DNA from 3 places in the Microbacterium sp. JZ37 genome. Region 1 is predicted to be linked to each of the others. Evidence: predicted binding sites of a transcription regulator. Region 1 holds the regulator's gene; each other region holds the start of a gene.
What was found. Region 1 encodes HrcA, which represses chaperone genes, less so after heat shock. Its sites were predicted from a motif close to TTNGCACTCGNNNNNNNCGAGTGCNAA; they were not measured.
Positions count from the first base shown of each region.

Region 1 (6,979 bases):
TGTTCTGGGCCTCGTCGAGGACGACGAACGAGTCGTTGAGCGTGCGCCCGCGCATGTACGCGAGCGGCGCGACCTCGATCGTCCCGCTCGCCATGAGCTTCGGCACGAGCTCGGGGTCCATCATCTCGTTGAGCGCGTCGTACAGCGGCCGGAGGTACGGGTCGATCTTGTCGGTCAGCGTTCCCGGCAGGAAGCCGAGCCGCTCCCCCGCCTCGACCGCGGGGCGCGTGAGGATGATGCGGTTCACCTCGCGGCGCTGCAGGGCCTGCACGGCCTTCGCCATCGCGAGGTAGGTCTTCCCCGTGCCCGCAGGGCCGATGCCGAAGACGATCGTGTTCTCGTCGATCGCGTCGACGTACTTCTTCTGGCCGAGGGTCTTCGGGCGGATGACCTTGCCGCGGGTCGACAGGATCGCCTCGCCGAGCACCTCGCTCGGGCGCGGGCCGCCCTGCTCGAGGATGCGGTTCGACGTCGCGATGTCGGCGGGGCCGAGGTCGTGCCCCTCGCGCGTGAGCTGCAGCAGCTCGTCGACGAGGGCGCGCGCGGCGCGCACGGCGGAGGCTGACCCGCGCAGGGTGATCTCGTTGCCGCGCACGAGGACGTCGACGGCGGGGTGCTCGCGCTCGACCATGCGCAGGAGGCGGTCCTGCGGTCCGAGGAGCTGCACCATCGCGACGCCGTCGGCGTGGATGGTCTGGGTGACGACGTCGTCGTCCGGCTGGGCGGCGCCCATGGGGTCAGTGGCCAACGAGGCTCTTCTCCTGGAGTTCTCCGGCGAGCACGTGCGCGTGCACGTGGAACACGGTCTGGCCCGCGTCTGCGCCGGTGTTGAAGATCAGACGGAACTGCCCGCCGGCGTGGTCCTCGGCGACCGCCTTCGCGGTCTGGACCATCTCGGCGAGGAGCGAGGGGTCGCCCGCCGCGAGCTCGACGACGTCGCGGTACTCCTGCGTCTTCGGGATGACGAGGAGGTGGACGGGCGCCTGCGGGCTGATGTCCTGCAGCACGAACACGCGCTCGGTCTCGGCGACGATGGTTCCCGGGATCTCGCCCTGCAGGATGCGCGTGAAGATCGACGGCTCGCTCATGCCGTCGAGTCTATCCACCGCGGTCACCAGCGCCCGAGCTTCGCGTTGAGGACGGCGAGGGCCGCCGGGCCCGCGGTCGAGGTCCTCAGGATGGTGTCGCCGAGGCGCACGCGCTCGGCGCCGGCGGCCGCGAGGCGCTCCAGCTCGTCGGGCGCGATGCCGCCCTCGGGGCCGACGACGAGCACGAGATCGCGGGCGTCGTCGACGTCGATCGAGGTCAGGGCGGCCTGCGCGGTCGGGTCGAGCACGAGCACGCGCGCCGACGCCGCGCGCTCTGCGACCTGCGCCGTCGTCGCGATCGGCGAGACCTCCGCGATCCACGCCCGGTGCGCCTGCTTCGCGGCCTCGCGGACGATCGAGGCCCAGCGGGCGCGGCCCTTCTCCGCCTTCGGCCCCTGCCAGCGCGAGACGCTGCGCGCCGCCTGCCACGGCACGACCTCGTCGATGCCGAGCTCGGTCGCCGCCTGCACCGCGAGCTCGTCGCGGTCGCCCTTCGCGAGCGCCTGCACGAGCACGAGCCGCGGGGACTGGGGCGGCAGATCCTGGCGCGAGGCGATCCGCACGACGACGCGCTGCGGCGAGACGCTCTCGCACATGCCCGCGAGCCACGCGCCGCGGCCATCCGTGACCGTGACCTCCTCGCCGACGCGCACGCGGCGCACGGATGCGGCGTGGTGCGCCTCCGCACCCGTGAGCTCGAGCTCGCCGCCGGGCGAGACCGCCCCCGCGCGCTCGTCGTGGAAGTGCAGCGCCATGGGCCCTAGCCGCGGAACCGGTCGCGGAGCTTCGAGAACAGCCCCTGGTGGAACTCGGCCAGGCGCGGCGCGGGCGCCTTCGTGCGCCGCGCGAGCTCCTCGAGGAGCTGACGCGTGCGATGATCGACCTTCGTCGGCGTGACGACCTGGACGCCCACGCGCAGGTCGCCGCGACGCGAGGTGCGCAGCCCCGTGATCCCGCGCTCCTTGATCGTCAGCACCTCGCCCGACTGGATGCCAGGGCGCACCTCGACCTCGACCTCGCCGTCGAGCCCGGCGATGGTCGTCGTCGTGCCGAGGATGGCGTCGGTCATCGACACCTCGAGGGTTGCGAGCAGGTCGTCGCCGTCGCGGCTGAACACCCGGTGCGGGGCGACCGTGACCTCGACGTACAGGTCGCCGTTCGGGCCGCCGGCGGGGCCCACCTCGCCCGAGCCCGGCAGCTGCAGACGCAGGCCCGTCTCGACGCCCGCGGGGATGTCGAGCGACACGGTGCGGCGCGAGCGCACGCGGCCCTGGCCGCCGCAGGTCGCGCACGGGTGCGGGATGACGGTGCCGTAGCCCTGGCACGCGCCGCAGGGCTGCGACGTCACCATGTTGCCGAGGAGGCTGCGCACCTGGCGCTGCACGTGGCCCGTGCCGCCGCAGATGTCGCACGTCGCGGGGCTCGTCCCCGGCTGGCAGCAGGACCCCTGGCAGGTCTCGCAGAGCACAGCCGTGTCGACCTCGATGTCGCGGTGCGTGCCGAACACGACATCGCCGAGCTCGAGCGTCACGCGGACGAGCGCGTCCTGTCCGCGCTCTCGGCGCGAGCGCGGCCGACCGCCGCGACCGCCGCCCGAGGCGCCGAAGAACGTCTCGAAGATGTCGCCGAATCCGCCGAAGCCCGCGCCGCCGAACGGCGACTCGTCGCCGCCCATGTCGTAGCGGCGGCGCTGCTCGGGGTCGCTGAGCACGTCGTACGCGTGCGTGACCGACTTGAACTCCTCCGCGGCCTCGGGCGCGGGGTTCACATCCGGGTGCAGGCGACGCGCGAGCTTGCGGTACGCCTTCTTGATGTCCTCCTGCGACGCGTCCTTCGACACGCCGAGGGTCTCGTAGTGATCAGCCACATCAGCCTTCCTGCGGGCGTCGTGCGCCCGTGTTCCGATCCGTCGGGCGACGCGTCAGCGCCGGCCCTCGTCCTCGTCCAGCAGCCTCGTCAGGTAGCGGGCGACCGCCCGCGCCGCAGCGAGGTTGCGGGGGTAGTCCATGCGCGTGGGCCCCATGATGCCGATGCGCGCCGCGCCGACGGCCGAGTCGTACTCGCTCGCGACGATCGACGCCTCGGAGAGCCCGAAGGCCGCGTTCTCGCGGCCGATGCTCGCCGAGAGACCCTGCTCGTCGGCGACCATCTCGCTCATGAGCCGCAGCAGCGTCACCTGCTCCTCGATCGCCTCGAGGAGCGGATGGATGCTGCCGCGGAAGTCCTGCTCGCGCTTCGCGAGGGTCGCCGAGCCCGCCAGCACGAGGCGGTTCTGGCGGAACTCGTCGAGCTCCTCGGCTGCCGCCTGCGCGATCCTGTGCAGCGCGCGATCGACGGCGCTGACGGGAGCGGCAGCGAGCTCGGCGCCGCGCTGCAGCTGCTCGGCCGCGTCGGCCACGGAGCGGCCGGCGAGGAGGGGCACGAGGCGCGCGGCGACCCGCTCGATCGACTCCGCGTCGAGCTCGTCGGCAAGGCTCGTGATGCGCTGCGACACGCGACCGGTGTCGGTCACGATGATGACGAGCACGCGGCGGCCGTCGAGCGGCACGAGCTGCACGTGCGTCACGCTCGCCCGGGCGAAGGACGGGTACTGCACGAGCGCGACCTGTCCGGTGAGCTGCGTGAGGAGGCGGACGGTGCGCGCGAGGAGGTCGTCGAGGTCGGCCGGGTCGCCCAGGAACGACGCGATCGCCGACCGCTGGGCCGATGACAGCGGGCGCAGCTCGGCGAGGTGGTCGACGAAGACGCGGTAGCCCTTGTCCGTCGGAACGCGGCCCGACGACGTATGCGGTTGGGCGATGAGCTCCTCGTCCTCGAGGAGCGCCATGTCGTTGCGGATGGTCGCCGCCGAGACGCCGAAGGAGTGCCGCTCGACGATGGAGCGGCTGCCGACCGGCTCGTGCGTGTCGACGTAGTCCTGCACGATGGCCCGGAGCACCTGCAGTCCGCGGTCGCTGACCATGTGCGCGCTCCTCTCCTGGCACTCGATGTCTCGGAGTGCCAGTCTACCGACCCGAGGCCGGGAACGGCATGCGCGCCGGCCGCCTGCGGGGCTCGGCCGACCTCAGTCCGTGAGTGCCCGCACCACGGCGTCCGCGAGAAGGCGGCCGCGGAGGGTGAGCACGATCCGCCCGCGGAGCGCCGCCCCGGGCTCGATGAGGCCGTCGGCGATGAGGCCGGCCACCGCACGCCGCGCGTCATCCGGCAGCGCGTCGATCGCGAGCCCCTCGCGGATGCGGCTGTGCAGCAGCACGCGCTCGAGCTGCTGCGCGGCCGCGTCGGGGCGCTCCCGACCGGCGGCCGGCGACTCCCCCGCGGCGAGCCGCTGCGCGTACGCGGCGGGATGCTTGACGTTCCACCAGCGCAGACCCGCGACGTGGCTGTGCGCACCCGGACCGAAGCCCCACCAGTCGGCGCCGCGCCAGTACGCGAGGTTGTGGCGCGAGCGACGGCCGTCGCCGCGCGCCCAGTTCGACACCTCGTACCACGCGAAGCCCGCGTCGGCGAGCATGCGGTCGGCGAGCTCGTACATGTCGGCCTGGAGGTCGTCGTCGGGCGCGGGCACCTCGCCGCGGCGGATCTGCCGCGCGAGCTTCGTCCCGTCCTCGATGATGAGCGCGTACGCCGAGATGTGGTCGGGTTCGAGCGCGAGCGCGGCCTCGAGCGACGCGCGCCAGTCGTCGATCGACTCGCCGGGGGCGCCGTAGATGAGGTCGACGCTCACGTCGAGCCCGACCGAGCGCCCTGCCTCGACCGCCGTCCGCACGTTCGACGGCGTGTGCGTGCGATCGAGCGCCGCGAGCACGTGCGGCACGGCCGACTGCATGCCCACCGACATGCGGGTGACCCCCGCCCGCGCGAGCTCCTCCGCGACCGCGGCAGTCACCGTGTCGGGGTTCGCCTCGACGGTGATCTCCGCGCCGTCCGCGATGCCGAACGCGCCGCGCACGCCCTCGAGCATGCGCGCGAGGTCGCCGGCGGGCAGCAGCGTCGGCGTGCCGCCGCCGAAGAACACCGTCTGCGCGGGACGCAGCGCGCCCGCCTCGGCGAGCACGTCGCGCGCGAGCGCGACCTCGCGCAGGAGGACGTCGGCGTACTCGTCCTGTCGGGCTCCGCGCAGCTCCTCGGAGGTGTAGGTGTTGAAGTCGCAGTACCCGCAGCGCACCCGGCAGAACGGCACGTGCAGGTAGACGCCGAGATCCGTCGCCGGATCGATCGGGAGATCGCGCGGGAGGCGGCCGTCGGCGGGAGCGGGATCGCCGACGGGGAGGGCGCCGGCCATCAGGAGCCGGTGTGGAACAGCGGCGAGATCGCGCGGAGGTACCCCGCGAAGAGCGCCTTGCGACGGCGGCGCACGAGCGTCTTGAACAGGCGGTTCCAGAAGGTCATGGGGCGGTCGAACGCGCGCACCTCGAACCACACCTCGTCGTTCTCGCGCCACTCGATCATGAACGACTCCTCGCCGCTCACGACCGAGTCGCCGACCGTGCCGAGCGCGAAGCCCACGCGACGCGCCTCCTCGATCACGAAGATGACCCGCAGCTCGGCGTCCGCGCGCGAGCCGCCCACCTTGCCGTGCACGGTGACGGTCGTGCCGGCCCCGACGTACGGCGTTCCGTCCGCGTCGAACCGCTGGTCGGCATCCGATCGGCTCGGCGCGACGGCGTTGCCCGCCTCGTCGAAGCTGACGCCCGTGTAGGTCGGGCCGGGAGCGGGCCGGACGTCGCTCAGCGTGAGCCCCGCGCCCTTCAGCGCACCCCACGACAGAAGGGCGTCGACCGCGGTGCGGAAGCGCTCCTCGCCGCTGCCGATCCGCCAGGCGGATGCCGCGGGGATGCTGTGCTCCGGCGGGTACTGGAGCAGGTCAGGAGCCTGCGTCGCCCCGACGGCGGCATAGTCGACCGTCTCGTCTCGGAAGGTCTCCCGGCGCATGGTGTCCACCCTAACCGCAGCCCCTGGCTACTTCCCGGCCTTCGACTCGACGTCTCCGGAGAGCGCGGCGATGAAGGCCTCCTGGGGCACCTCGACCCGGCCGACCATCTTCATGCGCTTCTTGCCCTCCTTCTGCTTCTCGAGCAGCTTCCGCTTGCGCGAGATGTCGCCGCCGTAGCACTTCGCGAGGACGTCCTTGCGCATCGCGCGGATGTTCTCGCGCGCGATCACGCGCGCGCCGATGGCGGCCTGGATGGGCACCTCGAACTGCTGGCGCGGGATGAGCTTGCGCAGGCGCTCGGTCATCGTCGTGCCGTAGGAGTAGGCCTTCTCGCGGTGGACGATCGCACTGAACGCGTCCACGCGCTCGCCCTGGAGGAGGATGTCGACCTTCACGAGGTCGGCCTCCTGCTGGCCCTCGGGCTCGTAGTCGAAGCTCGCGTAGCCCTGCGTGCGGCTCTTGAGCTGGTCGAAGAAGTCGAACACGATCTCGCCGAGCGGCATCGTGTACTTCAGCTCGACGCGCTCCTCGGAGAGGTAGTCCATGCCGAGCATCGTGCCGCGGCGCTGCTGGCACAGCTCCATCACGGTGCCGACGTACTCCTTGGGCGCGAGGATCGAGGCCTTGACGATCGGCTCGGACACTGCCCCGATCTTGCCGTCGGGGTACTCGCTGGGGTTCGTGACGACGATCTTCTCGCCGGTCTCGGTCGTGACCTCGTAGACGACGCTGGGCGCCGTCGTGATGAGGTCGAGACCGAACTCGCGCGAGAGCCGCTCGGTGACGATCTCGAGGTGCAGGAGCCCCAGGAAGCCGCACCGGAATCCGAAGCCCAGGGCGACGGATGTCTCGGGCTCGTACGCGAGCGAGGCATCCGAGAGCTTGAGCTTGTCGAGCGCCTCGCGGAGGTCGGGGTAGTCGCTCGCGTCGATCGGGTAGAGCCCCGAGAACACCATCG
Region 1 is NZ_CP045253.1:1,723,985-1,730,963, reverse strand. It holds gene GC092_RS07850 (PhoH family protein) at 1-733, opposite strand, end outside; gene GC092_RS07845 (HIT domain-containing protein) at 738-1,088, opposite strand; gene GC092_RS07840 (16S rRNA (uracil(1498)-N(3))-methyltransferase) at 1,112-1,843, opposite strand; gene dnaJ (molecular chaperone DnaJ) at 1,849-2,955, opposite strand; gene hrcA (heat-inducible transcriptional repressor HrcA) at 3,010-4,050, opposite strand; gene hemW (radical SAM family heme chaperone HemW) at 4,153-5,370, opposite strand; gene GC092_RS07820 (DUF1990 domain-containing protein) at 5,370-6,020, opposite strand; gene lepA (translation elongation factor 4) at 6,048-6,979, opposite strand, start outside.

Region 2 (6,979 bases), 870 kb from region 1:
GGCTCGAGGAGGAGGTCGAGGAGGTTCATGCGGCCTCCCCGAGCCCGAAGGCGCGTGCGAGGTTCTCCGGCCGCAGCGCCTCGCCGACCGGGCCGTGGAAGAGGGGCCTGCGCAGGAGGAGGATGGCCTCGTCGGCCAGCTCGGGAAGCGCGTGCAGGTCATGGGTCGAGACGAGCACCGCACAGCCGTCGGCCGCGAGCTCGCGGAGGAGCCGCACGATCGTCGCCTCGGAGCGCTTGTCGACCCCGGCGAAGGGCTCGTCGAGCAGGAGGATCCGCGCCGCCTGCGCGATGCCGCGCGCGACGAACGCGCGCTTGCGCTGGCCTCCCGACAGCTGGCCGATCTGGCGGTCTGCGAGATCGACGAGGTCGACCCGCTCGAGGGCCTCCTCGACGGCCGCGCGATCATCGGGGCGGGGCCGCCGCATGAGGCCCTGGCGCCCGTAGCGCCCCATCATGACGACGTCGCGCACGGAGACCGGGAACGCCCAGTCGACATCCTCGCTCTGCGGCACGTAGCCGAGGATGCCGCGTCGACGGGCGACAGCGGGCGACCCGCCCTCGATGCGGACGCTGCCGGCGTCGGGGCGGATGAGCCCGAGCGCGGTCTTGAAGAGCGTGGACTTGCCCGACCCGTTCATCCCGATGAGGGCCGTCACCTTCCCGGCCTCGACGGTCGCGGACGCGGCGTCGAGAGCGAGGATGTCGCGGTAGCGGACCGTGATGTCGGCCAGCTCGATCGCGGGGCTCATCAGGTCAGCCCCTCGACGATGAGCGACGCGTCATGCCGGATGAGGTCGAGGTAGGTGGGAACGGGCCCTTCCGGCTCGGAGAGGGAGTCGACGTAGAGCGTGCCGCCGAATGCCGCGCCCGTCGCCTCGACGACCTGCTGCATGGGCTTGTCCGACACCGTCGACTCGCAGAACACGGCCCGGACGCCGTTCTCCTCGACGAACTCGATGGCGGCGGCGATCTGCTGCGGCGTGGCCTGCTGCTCGGCGTTGACGGGCCAGATGTACGCCTCGGTGAGCCCCGCGTCGCGCGCGAGGTACGAGAACGCCCCCTCGCATGTGACGAGCGCCCGCTCGTTCTCCGGCAGCGGCGCGAGCGCGTCGACGAGCTCGTCCTGCACGGCCTGCAGCTGCTGCGCGTAGGCCTCTCCGTTCGCCGCGAAGTCGTCGGCGTGCTCGGGATCGAGCTCGCTGAACGCCTCGACCATGTTGTCGACGTACACCTGCACGTTGACGGGGCTCATCCAGGCGTGCGGATTGGGCTTGCCTGCGTACGCGTCGCCGGCGATGTCGATGGGCTCGACGCCCTCCGACACGACGACGTGCGGCACGTCGACGGAGTCCACGAACTGCGCGAACCACGCCTCGAGGTTGAGGCCGTTGTCGAGGATGAGGTCGGCGTCGGCGGCGCGCCGGATGTCTCCCGGCGTCGGCTCGTAGCCGTGGATCTCGGCCCCGACCTTCGTGATCGACTCGACCGAGAGGTGCTCGCCCGCGACATTGCGGGCGATGTCGGCGAGCACGGTGAAGGTGGTGAGGACGACCGGGCGGTCGTCTCCCTGGGGAGCGGCACCCCCGGCGCACCCCGAGAGCAGGGCGACCGCCGCGAGGACGGCACCGCCCCGGACGAGATTTTTCGGCATACCGAAAAAGTAGCTTTTCGGTGAACCGAAAACAAGGCGCTTGCGGATGGGCGCCGAGGCGCGGTAGGCGGATGGCACGACAGGGCCTGCGCGGAGTCGCGGCTGGCGGCGCCCGGCCCGGCACACCGTCACCGGAATCGGACCCGTGGGGCAGGAGTCGCCTCCTGCGCACGACACGCGCACACGCGCCGCAGCCATCCGAATCCGCGACCCGCGGCAGGCGACGACCGCAGCCAGAACCGTCGCCGGAATCGGAGCGGTGGTGCTGGAGTCGCCTCCTGCGCACGACACGCGCACACCAGCCCCAGCCATCCGAATCCGCGACCCGCAGCAGGCGACGACCGCGGTCACAACCGTCTCCGGAATCGGACCCGTGGGGCACGAGTAGCCTCCTGCGCAGGACACGCGCACACCAGCCCCAGCCATCCGAATCCCGTGACGTGCCGCACCTCGCTGCCGCCGGGCCGTGGAGAGGGCTCGCGCTGAGCTCCTTCCGGAGCCCCGCGCGAGCCCCTCCTGTCAGGAGCAGCGCACGATCGGCCCGGTCACGTTCGAGATGACAAGGTTGTCCGCACACGGGTTCTCGACGATGCGCGCGCCGTTGATGAGCGTGAGGTTGCGCAGCGTGATGTCGCGGTTGCCGGGAAACTCCGTCCGCTCGGCGAGGCGCACGTCGCCGCGCGAGATCGTGCCGCCGGTCGTGGCGAGGCTCACATTCGTGCAGTTCTCGATGAGCACGGGGTTGTTGCCGGTATCCGTGAGCTCGACGCGGTCGATGATGAGTCCGCCGCTCTCCGACACGCAGAAGACGCCCCGGCCGCCCCCGGTCGCCTTGACGGTGCCGACGCGGATGTTCGTCGGATAGGCGTCGCCGATGCGACCGGCCCTGTTGGCGATGCGGAACGCGGCATAGCCCGTCCCCGTGCCCGCGCCGACGGCGTCGACCGTGCCGACCGTCGCGTTCACCGTGTTGTTGAGGAGGAGGCCGGAGTGCGCCACGTCGCGAGCGGTCACGGTGCCGACCGTGAGGCCATCGACGCCGTATGTCTCGACGGCGTGCGACCCCGCGCCCGAGACGTAGACGCTGTCGATGACGATGTTCTTCGCGTACACGCTCGTGTCGCCGAGGTTGTCGATGCGCACGCCGAGGCCGCCGCTCAGTCGCATGTCGATGTCGCGCAGGCGGAGGTTGTCGACGTTCCGCGCGAAGATCCCGTACACCGGGGTTCCCGTCAGGTGCAGCCGCGCGATCTCGATGTCGTGCGCACCGCGCATGTAGACACCCGCGACATTCCCGGATCCGGTGCCGGTGACGTTGATCGTGCCGCAGGACTCGAGCGTGGTGTAGCTCGGCATCGTGATCCGGGCGTTCGCGCTCATCGTCCCCGATCCGTTGACGACCACGCGCTGCTTGCTCGTCCTCCCCGCGTCGAGGCCGGAGATGGCTGTGTTGATGGCCGTGAGCATGTCGGCGCCCTCCCACAGGAGGGTCGAGCCGCGATACGCGCGCCAGGTGCTGCCGTCTTGCACTGCTGCCCCGTGCACGGTCGAGCCGGTGCAGCTCGTGCCGGCAGCATGGGCCGGCGCGGCGAGAGCCAGTCCCGCGATGCAGAGGATGGTCGTCGCGAGCGCGGACAGGATGGCGCGGCTGCGCCGCCGCGCGTGAGCATGTCTCAAGATGGGTCCCCTTCGACACGCCGCCCGCGATCCGCGTCCTCTTTGACGCGGCGGACGGCGACTGACTCGCAGAGTAGCGACGCGTCAGTCAGGAGAGGAAGCGTTTTCCCGAAATGCACGACCCGCAGCAACGGTCACGGGAATCGGACCGGTGGTGCTGGAGTCGCCTCCTGCGCACGACACGCGCACACCAGCCCCGGCCATCCGAATCCGTGACCCTCAGCAGGCGAAGACCGCGGTCGGGACCACTGAGCGACCCCGCCCCAGAAACCCGACCTCAGGCGACGGGCTCGGGCTCCAGGGCCGGACGGGGGCGACGCGCGTGCCGGATCATGTCCACGCTCAGCACGACGAGCGCGACCCAGACGATGCCGAAGCCGATCCACCTCTCGAGCGGCATGGGCTCGTGGAGCACGACGACGCCGACGAGGAACTGCAGGATCGGCGCGATGAACTGCAGGAGCCCCACCGCCGTCAGCGAGATGCGCCGGGCGCCTGCCGCGAAGAGCAACAGCGGCACGGCCGTGGCGACGCCCGCGAGCGACAGCATCACGGTGTGCAGCGTGCTGACGGTTCCGTAGGTCAGCCCCGCCGTCGCCGCGACGACGACGAGCTGCACGACTGCGACCGGCGCGAGCCACATCGTCTCGAGCGCGAGGCCGCTGACCGCGTCGACCGCGCCGCCGATCCGGTTCTTGACGAGCCCGTAGAGGCCGAACGACGTGCTGAGGATGAGCGCGATCCACGGCACGGAGCCGTATCCGACGACGATCACGACCACCGCCGCGGCCGCGATGCCGACCGCGGCCCACTGCGCGGGGCGCAGCCGCTCATGCAGCACGAGCACCGCGAGGACGACCGTCGTGATCGGGTTGATGAAGTACCCGAGGCTCGACTCCACGACGTGCCCGGTGAGGGTCGCGATGAGGAAGGTCTGCCAGTTGACGTAGATGAGGACGCCGGCGATCGCGGTCCACAGCGCGAGACGGGGGTTCCGCAGCACGGCGATCATCCGGCCCCATCCGCGCGCGACGGTGAGCAGGATGGCGCAGAAGACGAGCGAGAGGAGCACGCGCCAGGCGACGACCTCCCAGGGGCCGGTCGGCGCGAGGAAGACGAAGTAGAGCGGGAGCACACCCCACAGCAGGTAGGCGCTGAAGCCGTACCCCGTGCCGAGCGCCCGCTCGCGTTCCGAGGATCCAGTGGCGGAGAGCGTGGTCACCGATCCAGCCTAGGTCGGCAGGTGGCTCGCGAGGGCGGCCGGGACGGTGCCGCGGCGGTCATCCTCCGGCGCATTCCTGCCAGACCGCGGCAGCCTCGGCAGGATCGCGCGCATGCAGAAGGGCCCGACGCCGAAGCGCCGGGCCCTCCAGGAAAGGCGTGTCGTCAGCGGACGACGACCGCGAGCACGTCGCGGGCCGAGAGCACCAGGTACTCGTCGGCGCCGAACTTGACCTCGGTCCCGCCGTACTTGCTGTACAGGACGCGGTCGCCGACGGCGACGTCGAGCGGAACGCGGTTGCCGTTGTCGTCGATGCGGCCGGGGCCCACGGCCACGACCTCGCCCTCCTGGGGCTTCTCCTTGGCGGTGTCGGGGATGACCAGACCGCTGGCGGTGGTCTGCTCGGCCTCGACCTGCTTGATGACGATGCGGTCCTCGAGCGGCTTGATGGAAACCGACACGGTGTACCTCTTCTTTCGTTGCTTCGACGGAAGACTCAGTTCGCACTCTCATGACGAGAGTGCTAACGCCAGTGTAGGGCGGGACCTGGCACTCCCGCAACGCGAGTGCCAATTCGAGGACACAGGATGACACGCGAGAATGGACGCATGGAGCAGGGAGAACTCGACGCGCTGCTGACCGCCGAGGGCCTGGCCCTGCTCGACGCGCTGGACCCCGTGGAGACGACGGCGGATGTCGCCCGCACGGTATCGCGCCTCCGGGCCGCGGGCCACTCCCCCGACCTCGTCTCGGCGGTCGTCGGCCAGGTGCGTCTGCGGTCGCGGGCCGAGGCGAAGTTCGGCCCCTTCGCGGCGCGCATGCTCTTCACCCGCGCGGGGGTCGAGCAGGCGACGCGGATGGCCGTGGCCGCGCACCATGCAGGGCGCATGCGCGCGGCGGGAATCGAGCGCGTGGCCGACCTCGGCTGCGGCATCGGCGGCGACGCGCTCGCGTTCGCCGGCGTCGGGATGGACGTGCTCGCGGTCGACGCGGACCCTGTGACGGCGGCCCTCGCGGCCTACAACCTGCGGCCGTTCGGGGATGCCGTGGAGGTGCGCTCCGAGCGCGCAGAGGAGGTCGACCTCTCCGGCTGGGACGCGGTCTGGCTCGACCCCGCGCGTCGCACGAGCGGTCATTCCGAGACCCGCCGGGTCGCGCCATCCGACTACTCCCCGGCGCTCGACTGGGCGCACGCGCTCGGCGAGCGGATGCCCGTGGGCATGAAGCTCGGGCCGGCTCACGACCGCGAGGCGATCCCTGACGAGGTCGAGGCGCAGTGGGTGAGCGTCGACGGGTCGACCGTCGAGCTCGTGCTCTGGTCGGGGGCGCTCGCGCGCGACGGCGTGCGACGGGCCGCGCTCGTCATCCGCGGCGACGCGTCGCACGAGCTCACCGCTCCCGCCGACACCGAGGACGAGCCGGTGCACGAGCTCGGGGCGTTCCTGCACGAGCCCGAGGGCGCCGTCATCCGCGCGCGCCTCGTCGGCGAGGTCGCCCGGTCGCTCGAGGCCGGCCCGATCGCTCCCGGCATCGCCTATCTCACGGGCGACGCCGCGCTGACGACGCCGTTCGTCTCGTCGTTCCGCGTCCGCGAGACGCTTCCCGCCGACGTCAAGGCGCTCGCGAAGGCGCTCCGCGCCCGCGGGATCGGCACCCTCGAGATCAAGAAGCGCGGCGTCGACGTCGATCCGGCGCTCCTCCGGAAGAAGCTCAATCTGCGCGGCGACGGATCGGCGACGCTCTTCATGACGCGCATCGGCGGGCGGCGCGCCGCCATCCTCGCGGACCGCGTGTAGCGGCTACGCGGCCGGCAGCTCGATGACGGGCGCCTCGCCGAGCTGGCCGAGGATCCAGAGCGCCCAGACGCCGCAGTAGGCGATCGCCACGACGCCGAACCCGAACCCCCACCAAGCGAGGGCCCGGTCGGCATGTCGGCGGACGAGCGCGATGACCGCGAGCACGACGGCGATGAGCGCGAGCGGCGCGACCCACGGCGTGAACCACGACATCGTGAGCGCGAACATCCCGAGCACGAGCGACGGGCTCGAGAGCGAGACCCGGCGGCGCGGCCGGTCGGAGCGGGAGGGCACCGCGTTCAGCAGCTCGTCGTCGTCGAGCTGCGCCGCGTCCTCCGGCTCGGTCATGGTCTGCGCGCGACCTGGATGTCGGTGACGGGCAGGGTCGAGTCCGCTCCGAACGCGAGCGTCGAGGGTTCGTGGCCCGACTGGATGAGCTCGGAGGCGAGCGCGGCGATCATCGCGCCGTTGTCGGTGCAGAGCCGCAGCGGCGGGATCCGGACGGTCACGCCCGCGGCCTCGGCGCGCGCGAGAGCGACCTCGCGGAGACGGCGGTTCGCGATCACGCCCCCGCCGAGGAGCAGTCGCGGCACGTCGTGCTCCGCGCACGCATCCAGTGCCTTCGTCACGA
Region 2 is NZ_CP045253.1:2,596,163-2,603,141, forward strand. It holds gene GC092_RS12005 (metal ABC transporter permease) at 1-29, opposite strand, end outside; gene GC092_RS12010 (metal ABC transporter ATP-binding protein) at 26-751, opposite strand; gene GC092_RS12015 (metal ABC transporter substrate-binding protein) at 751-1,653, opposite strand; gene GC092_RS12020 (hypothetical protein) at 2,173-3,330, opposite strand; gene rarD (EamA family transporter RarD) at 3,608-4,552, opposite strand; gene groES (co-chaperone GroES) at 4,717-5,013, opposite strand; gene GC092_RS12035 (class I SAM-dependent methyltransferase) at 5,161-6,348, shown strand; gene GC092_RS12040 (hypothetical protein) at 6,352-6,696, opposite strand; gene tsaD (tRNA (adenosine(37)-N6)-threonylcarbamoyltransferase complex transferase subunit TsaD) at 6,693-6,979, opposite strand, start outside.
Region 2: a site for HrcA is predicted at 5,099-5,125, ahead of groES (co-chaperone GroES). Genes of this name have one in related genera too.

Region 3 (6,979 bases), 1.7 Mb from region 1:
GCACCGCACGTATGCCGCGGTCGGCATGCGAGGCGACCGCATTCTCCGGGTCATCTCGACCCTCGACCGGGCCCCGTTCGAGCTGTCGATCGACGCGCTCGCGGCCACCTTCGACGGCGCAGCGGGTCACGCCGTGCAGAGCGGATCGGTGCCCGAGTGGGCCGCCTATCCCCTCGGCGTCGCCTGGGCCGCCCTCGCGGCGACCGGGCGCAGCGCATCCGACGTCGGCGGCCTCGACATCGCCCTCGCATCGGACGTGCCGGTCGGCGCGGGACTGTCCTCGTCGGCGGCGATCGAGGGGGCGACGGCATCGGCGCTCAGCGATCTGTGGGAGCTCGGGCTCGACGGCCTCTCGATCGCGAAGATCGGGCGGACGGCGGAGAACGAGGCGGTCGGCGCGCCGACGGGCATCATGGACCAGGTGTCGTCGACGCTCGGCCGGCCCGACGCCGCGACGTTCCTCGACTGCCGGACCCTCGCGACGGAGTCCGTCGACCTCGGCTTCGCCCGGGAGGGGCTCGCCCTGCTGGTCATCGACACGCAGGTCACGCACGCGCACTCGACGGGCGGCTATCGCGACCGCCGGGCCTCGTGCGAGAAGGGCGCGGCCGACATGGGGGTGCCCTCGCTGCGCGACCTGTCGGTCGACGACCTCGCGCGCGCCGCGGAGACGCTCGACGAGGTGACCTTCCGCCGGGTGCGGCACATCGTGACGGAGAACCAGCGTGTGCTGGACACCGTCGCCACGCTGCGCACGGCCGGGCCGCGGGCCATCGGCGATCTCCTCGTCGCGTCGCACGCGTCGATGCGGGACGACTTCGAGATCTCGGTCCCCGAGCTCGACACCGCCGTCGAGGCTGCGCTCGCGGCGGGCGCGATCGGCGCGCGCATGACCGGCGGCGGCTTCGGCGGCGCGGCGATCGCGCTCGTGGACGCCGATCGGGTCGACGTCGTCGCCGAGGCGGCGCATGCGGCCTTCGCGGAACGCGGCTTCCGGGCGCCGCACACCTTCACGGTGACGCCGTCGGAGGGCGCGCGTCGCGACGCGTAGCCAGCGCACAGGGAGAGGGGCAGATGCGATGAACTGGTCCGCGTTTGTTGGACTGGTCTAGTTGAAGCCTAGGCTGCGAGGGTCTGGGTCCGGTGTTGCGCCGGGCTCAGGCCCTCGAGTCGTTCGGTGATGCGGTCGTTGTTGTACCAGCGGATGTAGTCGTGCAGTGCGGTGTCGAGGGCTTCGATGCTGAGGTAGCGGACGTGGTGGAAGCACTCTTCCTTGAGGTGGCCGAAGAAGTTCTCCATGACCGCGTTGTCGAAGCAGTTGCCCTTGCGGGACATCGACTGTGTTGCGCCGGCGTCGGCGAGCAGCGCCCGCCAGGAGCGGTGCTGGTACTGGAATCCCTGGTCGGAGTGCACCAGCGGGTGCTGCCCGGGCTCGAGTGTTGCGATCGCCGCGGACAGCGAGCTGTTCGTCAGGTTCAGGTTCGGGGACCGGCTGGTCGAGTACGCGATGATCTCCCGGTTGCAGAGGTCCATCACCGGCGACAGGTAGAGCTTCTCGTCGCCGACGCGGAACTCGGTCACATCCGTGACCCACTTCTCATTCATCGTCTCGGCCGTGAAATCACGGTCCAGGATGTTCTCGGCGATCTGCCCGACCTCGCCCTGGTAGGACACATACCGCCGTTTCCGGCGGGATGTGGAGGCCAGACCGAGCTGACGCATCAGCTTCAGCACGGTCTTGCGATCGATCTGCCACCCGTCGTGCACCAGCACACGGTGCACGCGCCGATACCCGTAACGGCCCTTGTTCACGGTGAACACGTCCGTGATCGCGGCCTTCAGCTCCGCATACGGGTCCGGGGCGTCGCGGCGGGCCTGGTGATAGAAGAACGTCGACCGGGCAAGCCCGGCCGCGGCGAGCAGGTCGGTGAGGGAGTGTTCTGCCTTGAGGGTCACGACGGCGTTCACTTTGACCGTCGTTGCTGCTCCATCAAGGCCCGCAATTTTCCCAAGTACGCGACCTGCGCCTGCAGCCGCGCGTTCTCCCGCCGCAACCGCTCCAGCTCAGTCGCCTCGCTCGGGTCAGCGTTCCGTTCGGGTGGTCTGCCCGTGCGTTTGGGGCGCAGCGCGTCCTCGCCCTCGTTCCGGTATCTCCGCGCCCACGTCTCGATCAGCTTCGGAGACGACAGATCGAACTCGCGAGCCAGTTCCGCCTTGGTCTCGCCGGCGAGGAACCGGGTGACGATCTCGAGTTTGCGTTCGAACGAGTACGACGCCTTCGTCGGCTTCATCAGCAATGTCCTACCCTCACGCACCCGCCACCGGTCATAGAGCCGGCGCACCGGATTCAGACGCGATTCGAGTCGCGTGGCGACCGCATCCGGACCCCACCCGACCTCGAACAACGCTACCGCCGCCTCCCGCTGGTCATCGGACAGTGAACTACGTGGATGCATGAAACTGCTCCCTGGAAGTCGGAACTGAATTCAACAGTCCAACTTCCAGGGAGCAGTTCACGATCGCATCTGCCCCTCTCCCTGTGCGCGCGGATGATCCGGGGGATCAGGAGGTGAGCTCCGGGGCCGTCAGCGTCTGGCTGCTGTCGCCCGAGCGCTGCACCTCGATCTTGCGCGGCTTCGCCTTCTCGCTGATCGGGATGAGCACGCTCATCACGCCGTTCTCGTAGGTCGCCGTGATGCGCTCGGTATCGATGCCCTGGCCGAGGTTCAGCTGACGCATGTACGCGCCCGTCGGCCGCTCGCGCGTGATCCACTTCACGCCCTCTTCGCTGCGGCCCGTCCGCTGCGCGCGGATGGTCAGGAGCTGGCCGTCGACATCGATGTCGACGCTTCCGGGATCGATGCCGGGAAGGTCGGCGCTCAGCACGTAGTGGTCTCCGTCGCGGTAGAGATCCATCGGCATGAGGCGGGGGCCCTGGCGGTCGAAGAGCTGCTCGGCCACCCGGTCGAACTCACGGAACGGATCGAAGAACATCGCCATCGTGATCGTCCTCCTCTGTTCGCTCGGCGCTGTTCGCAACATCACCTTGAGTCGCATCGACTCATGTTTCAAATTAGCACTCTCAGGGGGAGAGTGCTAAAAGTGCGCTGTGAGCTCCCTTCGAGCTCGCTCGGAGCGGCGCGGGGAAGCGGATGACACGAGCGCGCGGTTGAATGGTCGGGTGACCCCGCGCCCCGATCCCGCCCTGTGCCGCGACCTCGCCGCCGACCTCTCGGCCGCGCGGTTCCGATCCGAGGCGCTGCGCGCGATGTGGGGAGTCGAGGCCGATGACGCGATCGGGCGCGGGCTCCGCGCCCCCGCCCTCCGGGCCATCCGCGAGCGCGACGACGCGCTCGCCGTCCTCGCGCGGCTGCTCGTCTTCGGCGTCGGGCAGCCGCTCGCCGCGGTCGACGCCGCGCTCCCCCGGGTCGGCGCCAGCGGGCTCGTCGCACTCGGACTCGCCGCGGTCGACGCCGACGTGGTCGCGCCGCTCGCGGTCATCCGCCCCCAGTCCTTCCACGACGACCGCGGTCCGGGCGAGTGGCTGCTCGCGAGCGATCTCGACGAGATCGCCCTGGGCGGGGGCGCGCTCGCGGAGGATCACGTGCTCGGCGCGGGCGGAGCATCCCTCACGCTGGCCGGTCTGCAGCTTCCGACTCCCGTGCGGACGGTCCTCGACCTCGGCACGGGGTGCGGCATCCAGGCCCTGCGCGCCCGTCGCTTCGCCGACCGGGTCGTCGCGACGGACATCTCCCGGCGCGCCCTCCGCTTCGCGGGGCTGAACGCGGCGCTCGCGGGCGCGACGGGCATCGAGACGCGGGCCGGGTCGCTGTTCGACCCCGTCGCCGGCGAGGTGTTCGACCGCATCGTGTCGAATCCGCCGTTCGTCATCACGCCGCGGGTCACGGGCGTGCCCGAGTACGAGTACCGCGACGGAGGGCTCGTCGGCGACGCGCTCGTGCAGCAGGTCGTCGCGGGCGTCGGCCGCCACCTCGCTCCGGGCGGAACCGCGCAGTTCCTCGCGAACTGGGAGACGAAGGACGGCGTGCCCGGGCTCGACCGCATGCGCGCGTGGGTCGAGGCGTCCGACGTCGCTCTCGAGGCGTGGGTGATCGAGCGCGAGGAGCTCGACCCGATCGCCTACGCCGAGATGTGGATCCGCGACGGCGGCACGACCCCTGGCAGCCCCGCGCACGACCGACTCCTCGACGCCTGGCTCGACGACTTCTCCGAGCGAGGCGTCACGGCGATCGGCTTCGGCTACGTGCTCCTGAGGAGAGCGGATGGCGCGCCGCGGCTCGCGCGCTATGAGCGCGTCACGCAGGCGATCCCGTCGGAGGGCGCGCTCGGCACGCATCTCGCGGCGGTGCTCGCGGCGCACGACCGCATCGCGCCGCTCCCCGACGCCGAGCTGCTCGCCCTGCGCCTGCGGGCGGCGCCCGACGTCACCGAGTCGCGTCACCACCTCCCCGGCGCCGCGGACCCCAGCGTGATCGAGCTGCGTCAGGGCGGCGGCTTCGGGCGCTCCGCGCAGGCCGACCCGGCGCTCGCCGCGCTCGTCGGCGCGTGCGACGGGGAGCTCGCCCTGGGGCAGATCGTCGCGGCGCTCGCGCAGCTGCTCGAGACGGACGAGGACGCGCTGCGTGCGGGGCTCCTGCCCGCCGTCCGCGAGCTCGTCCTCGACGGCTTCCTCGCCCCCGCCTGACCCCGCCCCCGGCCCCCGGGCCCGGCCCCGGCCTCCCGGTCCGTGAGACTAGCGCTCGTCGTCGAGACCAGTGCACCCGGCGCTGGCCTCGACGACGGACGCTAGTCTCGGGGCCGCCCTGCGACCGCCCGGTACCCTGGAAGCCATGCTCAACATGGCCGCCGGTCTCGCGCGCCTCGGCGACCTCGCGGCGTCGCCCGTGGTCGCGACCCTCGCGCAGGCGTTCGCCGATGCGGGCCACGGCCTCGCGGTCGTCGGCGGACCCGTGCGCGACGCCCTCCTCGGGCGGACGACGAACGACCTCGACTTCACGACCGACGCGCGCCCCGACGACATCCTGCGGATCGTCACGCCGGTGTCCTCCGCGCAGTGGGACATCGGCCGGGCGTTCGGCACGATCGGCGCGCGCGTGCAGGGCGAGCAGGTCGAGATCACGACCTACCGGGCCGACAGCTACGACGGCGAGACGCGCAAGCCGACCGTCGAGTTCGGCGACACCCTCGAGGCCGACCTCACGCGACGCGACTTCACCGTGAACGCGATGGCGCTGCGCGTCCCCGACGTGCGGCTCGTCGACCCGACCGGCGGCGTGGAGGACCTCGTCGCCGGCGTCCTGCGCACGCCGATCGATCCGCGGGTCAGCTTCGGAGACGACCCGCTGCGCATGCTGCGCGCCGCCCGCTTCTCCGCGCAGCTCGGCTTCGCGATCGAGGAGGGCACGCTCGCGGCGATCGCCGACCTGCGCGAGACGCTCGCGATCGTGAGCCCCGAGCGCGTCCAGGGCGAGCTGACCCGCCTCCTCCAGACCGACGACCCCGTGCGCGGGCTGCGCGTTCTCGTCGAGACGGGCCTCATCGACCAGTTCCTCCCCGAGATCCCCGCGCTGCGCCTCGAGGTCGACGAGCACCACCACCACAAGGACGTCTACGAGCACTCCCTCACCGTGCTCGCGCAGGCCATCGAGCACGAGCGCGCGCGCCATCCGGACGCCGAGCCCGATGTGAAGCTGCGCCTCGCCGCCCTCCTGCACGACATCGGCAAGCCGCGCACCCGCAAGCTCGAGCCCGGCGGAGCCGTCTCGTTCCACCACCACGACCTCGTCGGCGCGCGGATGGCGAAGAAGCGGCTGCAGGCGCTGCGCTACGACGGCGAGACGATCGGCTCGGTCTCGAAGCTCATCGAGCTGCATCTGCGCTTCTTCGGCTACGCCGAGGGCGCGTGGACGGATTCCGCCGTGCGCCGCTACGTGCGCGACGCGGGCGACGAGCTCGAGCGCCTGCACATCCTCACCCGCGCCGACGTCACGACGCGCAACCGCCGCAAGGCCGCGCGTCTCGCGCACGCGTACGACGACATCGAGGCGCGCATCGCGGCTCTCCGCGAGCAGGAGGAGCTCGACGCCATCCGCCCCGACCTCGACGGGAACGAGATCCAGCGGATCCTCGACGTGGGCCCGGGCCCGGTGGTCGGCCAGGCGTACCGGTTCCTGCTCGACCTGCGCCTGGATGAGGGCGCGCTGGGCCCCGAGGAGGCCGAGCGACGGCTGCGCGCGTGGTGGGCCGAGCAGGGCTGAGCCGCGTCGGCACGCCTCACAGTCAGCTCCAAACTGGTGCAATAGGCTCGGGAAGACTTCCCCCAGGCCGCATGGCGCCGCCACGAACTGCACTGTGAGGCATCCGTGACCACTTCCGCGTCCGACCGACTGACCATCCTGCTCGGGTGCGACACGTTCTCGCCCGACATCAACGGGGCGGCCCGGTTCGCGGAGCGCCTCGCCGCGGGTCTCGTCCAGCGCGGACACGACGTGCACGTGAGCGCGCCGAACACGGCGTGGAAGCGCACGGCGCCGCGCACCGAGGTCATCGAGGGCCAGCCCATGACCCTGCACCGGCTGCCGTCGGTGCACCTGTGGTGGCACGAGTGGCTCCGATTCGTGTGGCCGTGGCGCTCGAAGCACTACGCGCGCCAGGTGCTCGACGCCGTGAAGCCCGACGTCGTGCACATCCAGTCGCACATCGTCATCGGCCGCGGCCTCGCCCGCGAGGCGCGCAAGCGCGGCATCCCCGTGATCGCCACGAACCACGTGATGCCCGAGAACATCGTCGACTCGACGAAGCTGCCGCCGGCCCTCAACCGCCTCCTCGTCAAGCTCGCGTGGGACGACGCCAAGCGCACGTTCGACCTCACCGCGGCGGTCACGACCCCGACGCGCAAGGCCGCCGACTTCCTCGAGGCGACGATCGACATCGCCGGCGTCATCCCCATCAGCTGCGG
Region 3 is NZ_CP045253.1:3,457,000-3,463,978, reverse strand. It holds gene galK (galactokinase) at 1-1,051, shown strand, start outside; gene GC092_RS15990 (IS3 family transposase) at 1,120-1,968, opposite strand; gene GC092_RS15985 (helix-turn-helix domain-containing protein) at 1,965-2,291, opposite strand; gene GC092_RS15980 (Hsp20/alpha crystallin family protein) at 2,563-3,000, opposite strand; gene GC092_RS15975 (DUF7059 domain-containing protein) at 3,182-4,705, shown strand; gene GC092_RS15970 (CCA tRNA nucleotidyltransferase) at 4,851-6,278, shown strand; partial or broken gene GC092_RS15965 (glycosyltransferase) at 6,366-6,979, shown strand, end outside.
Region 3: a site for HrcA is predicted at 3,074-3,100, ahead of GC092_RS15980 (Hsp20/alpha crystallin family protein). Genes of this name have one in related genera too.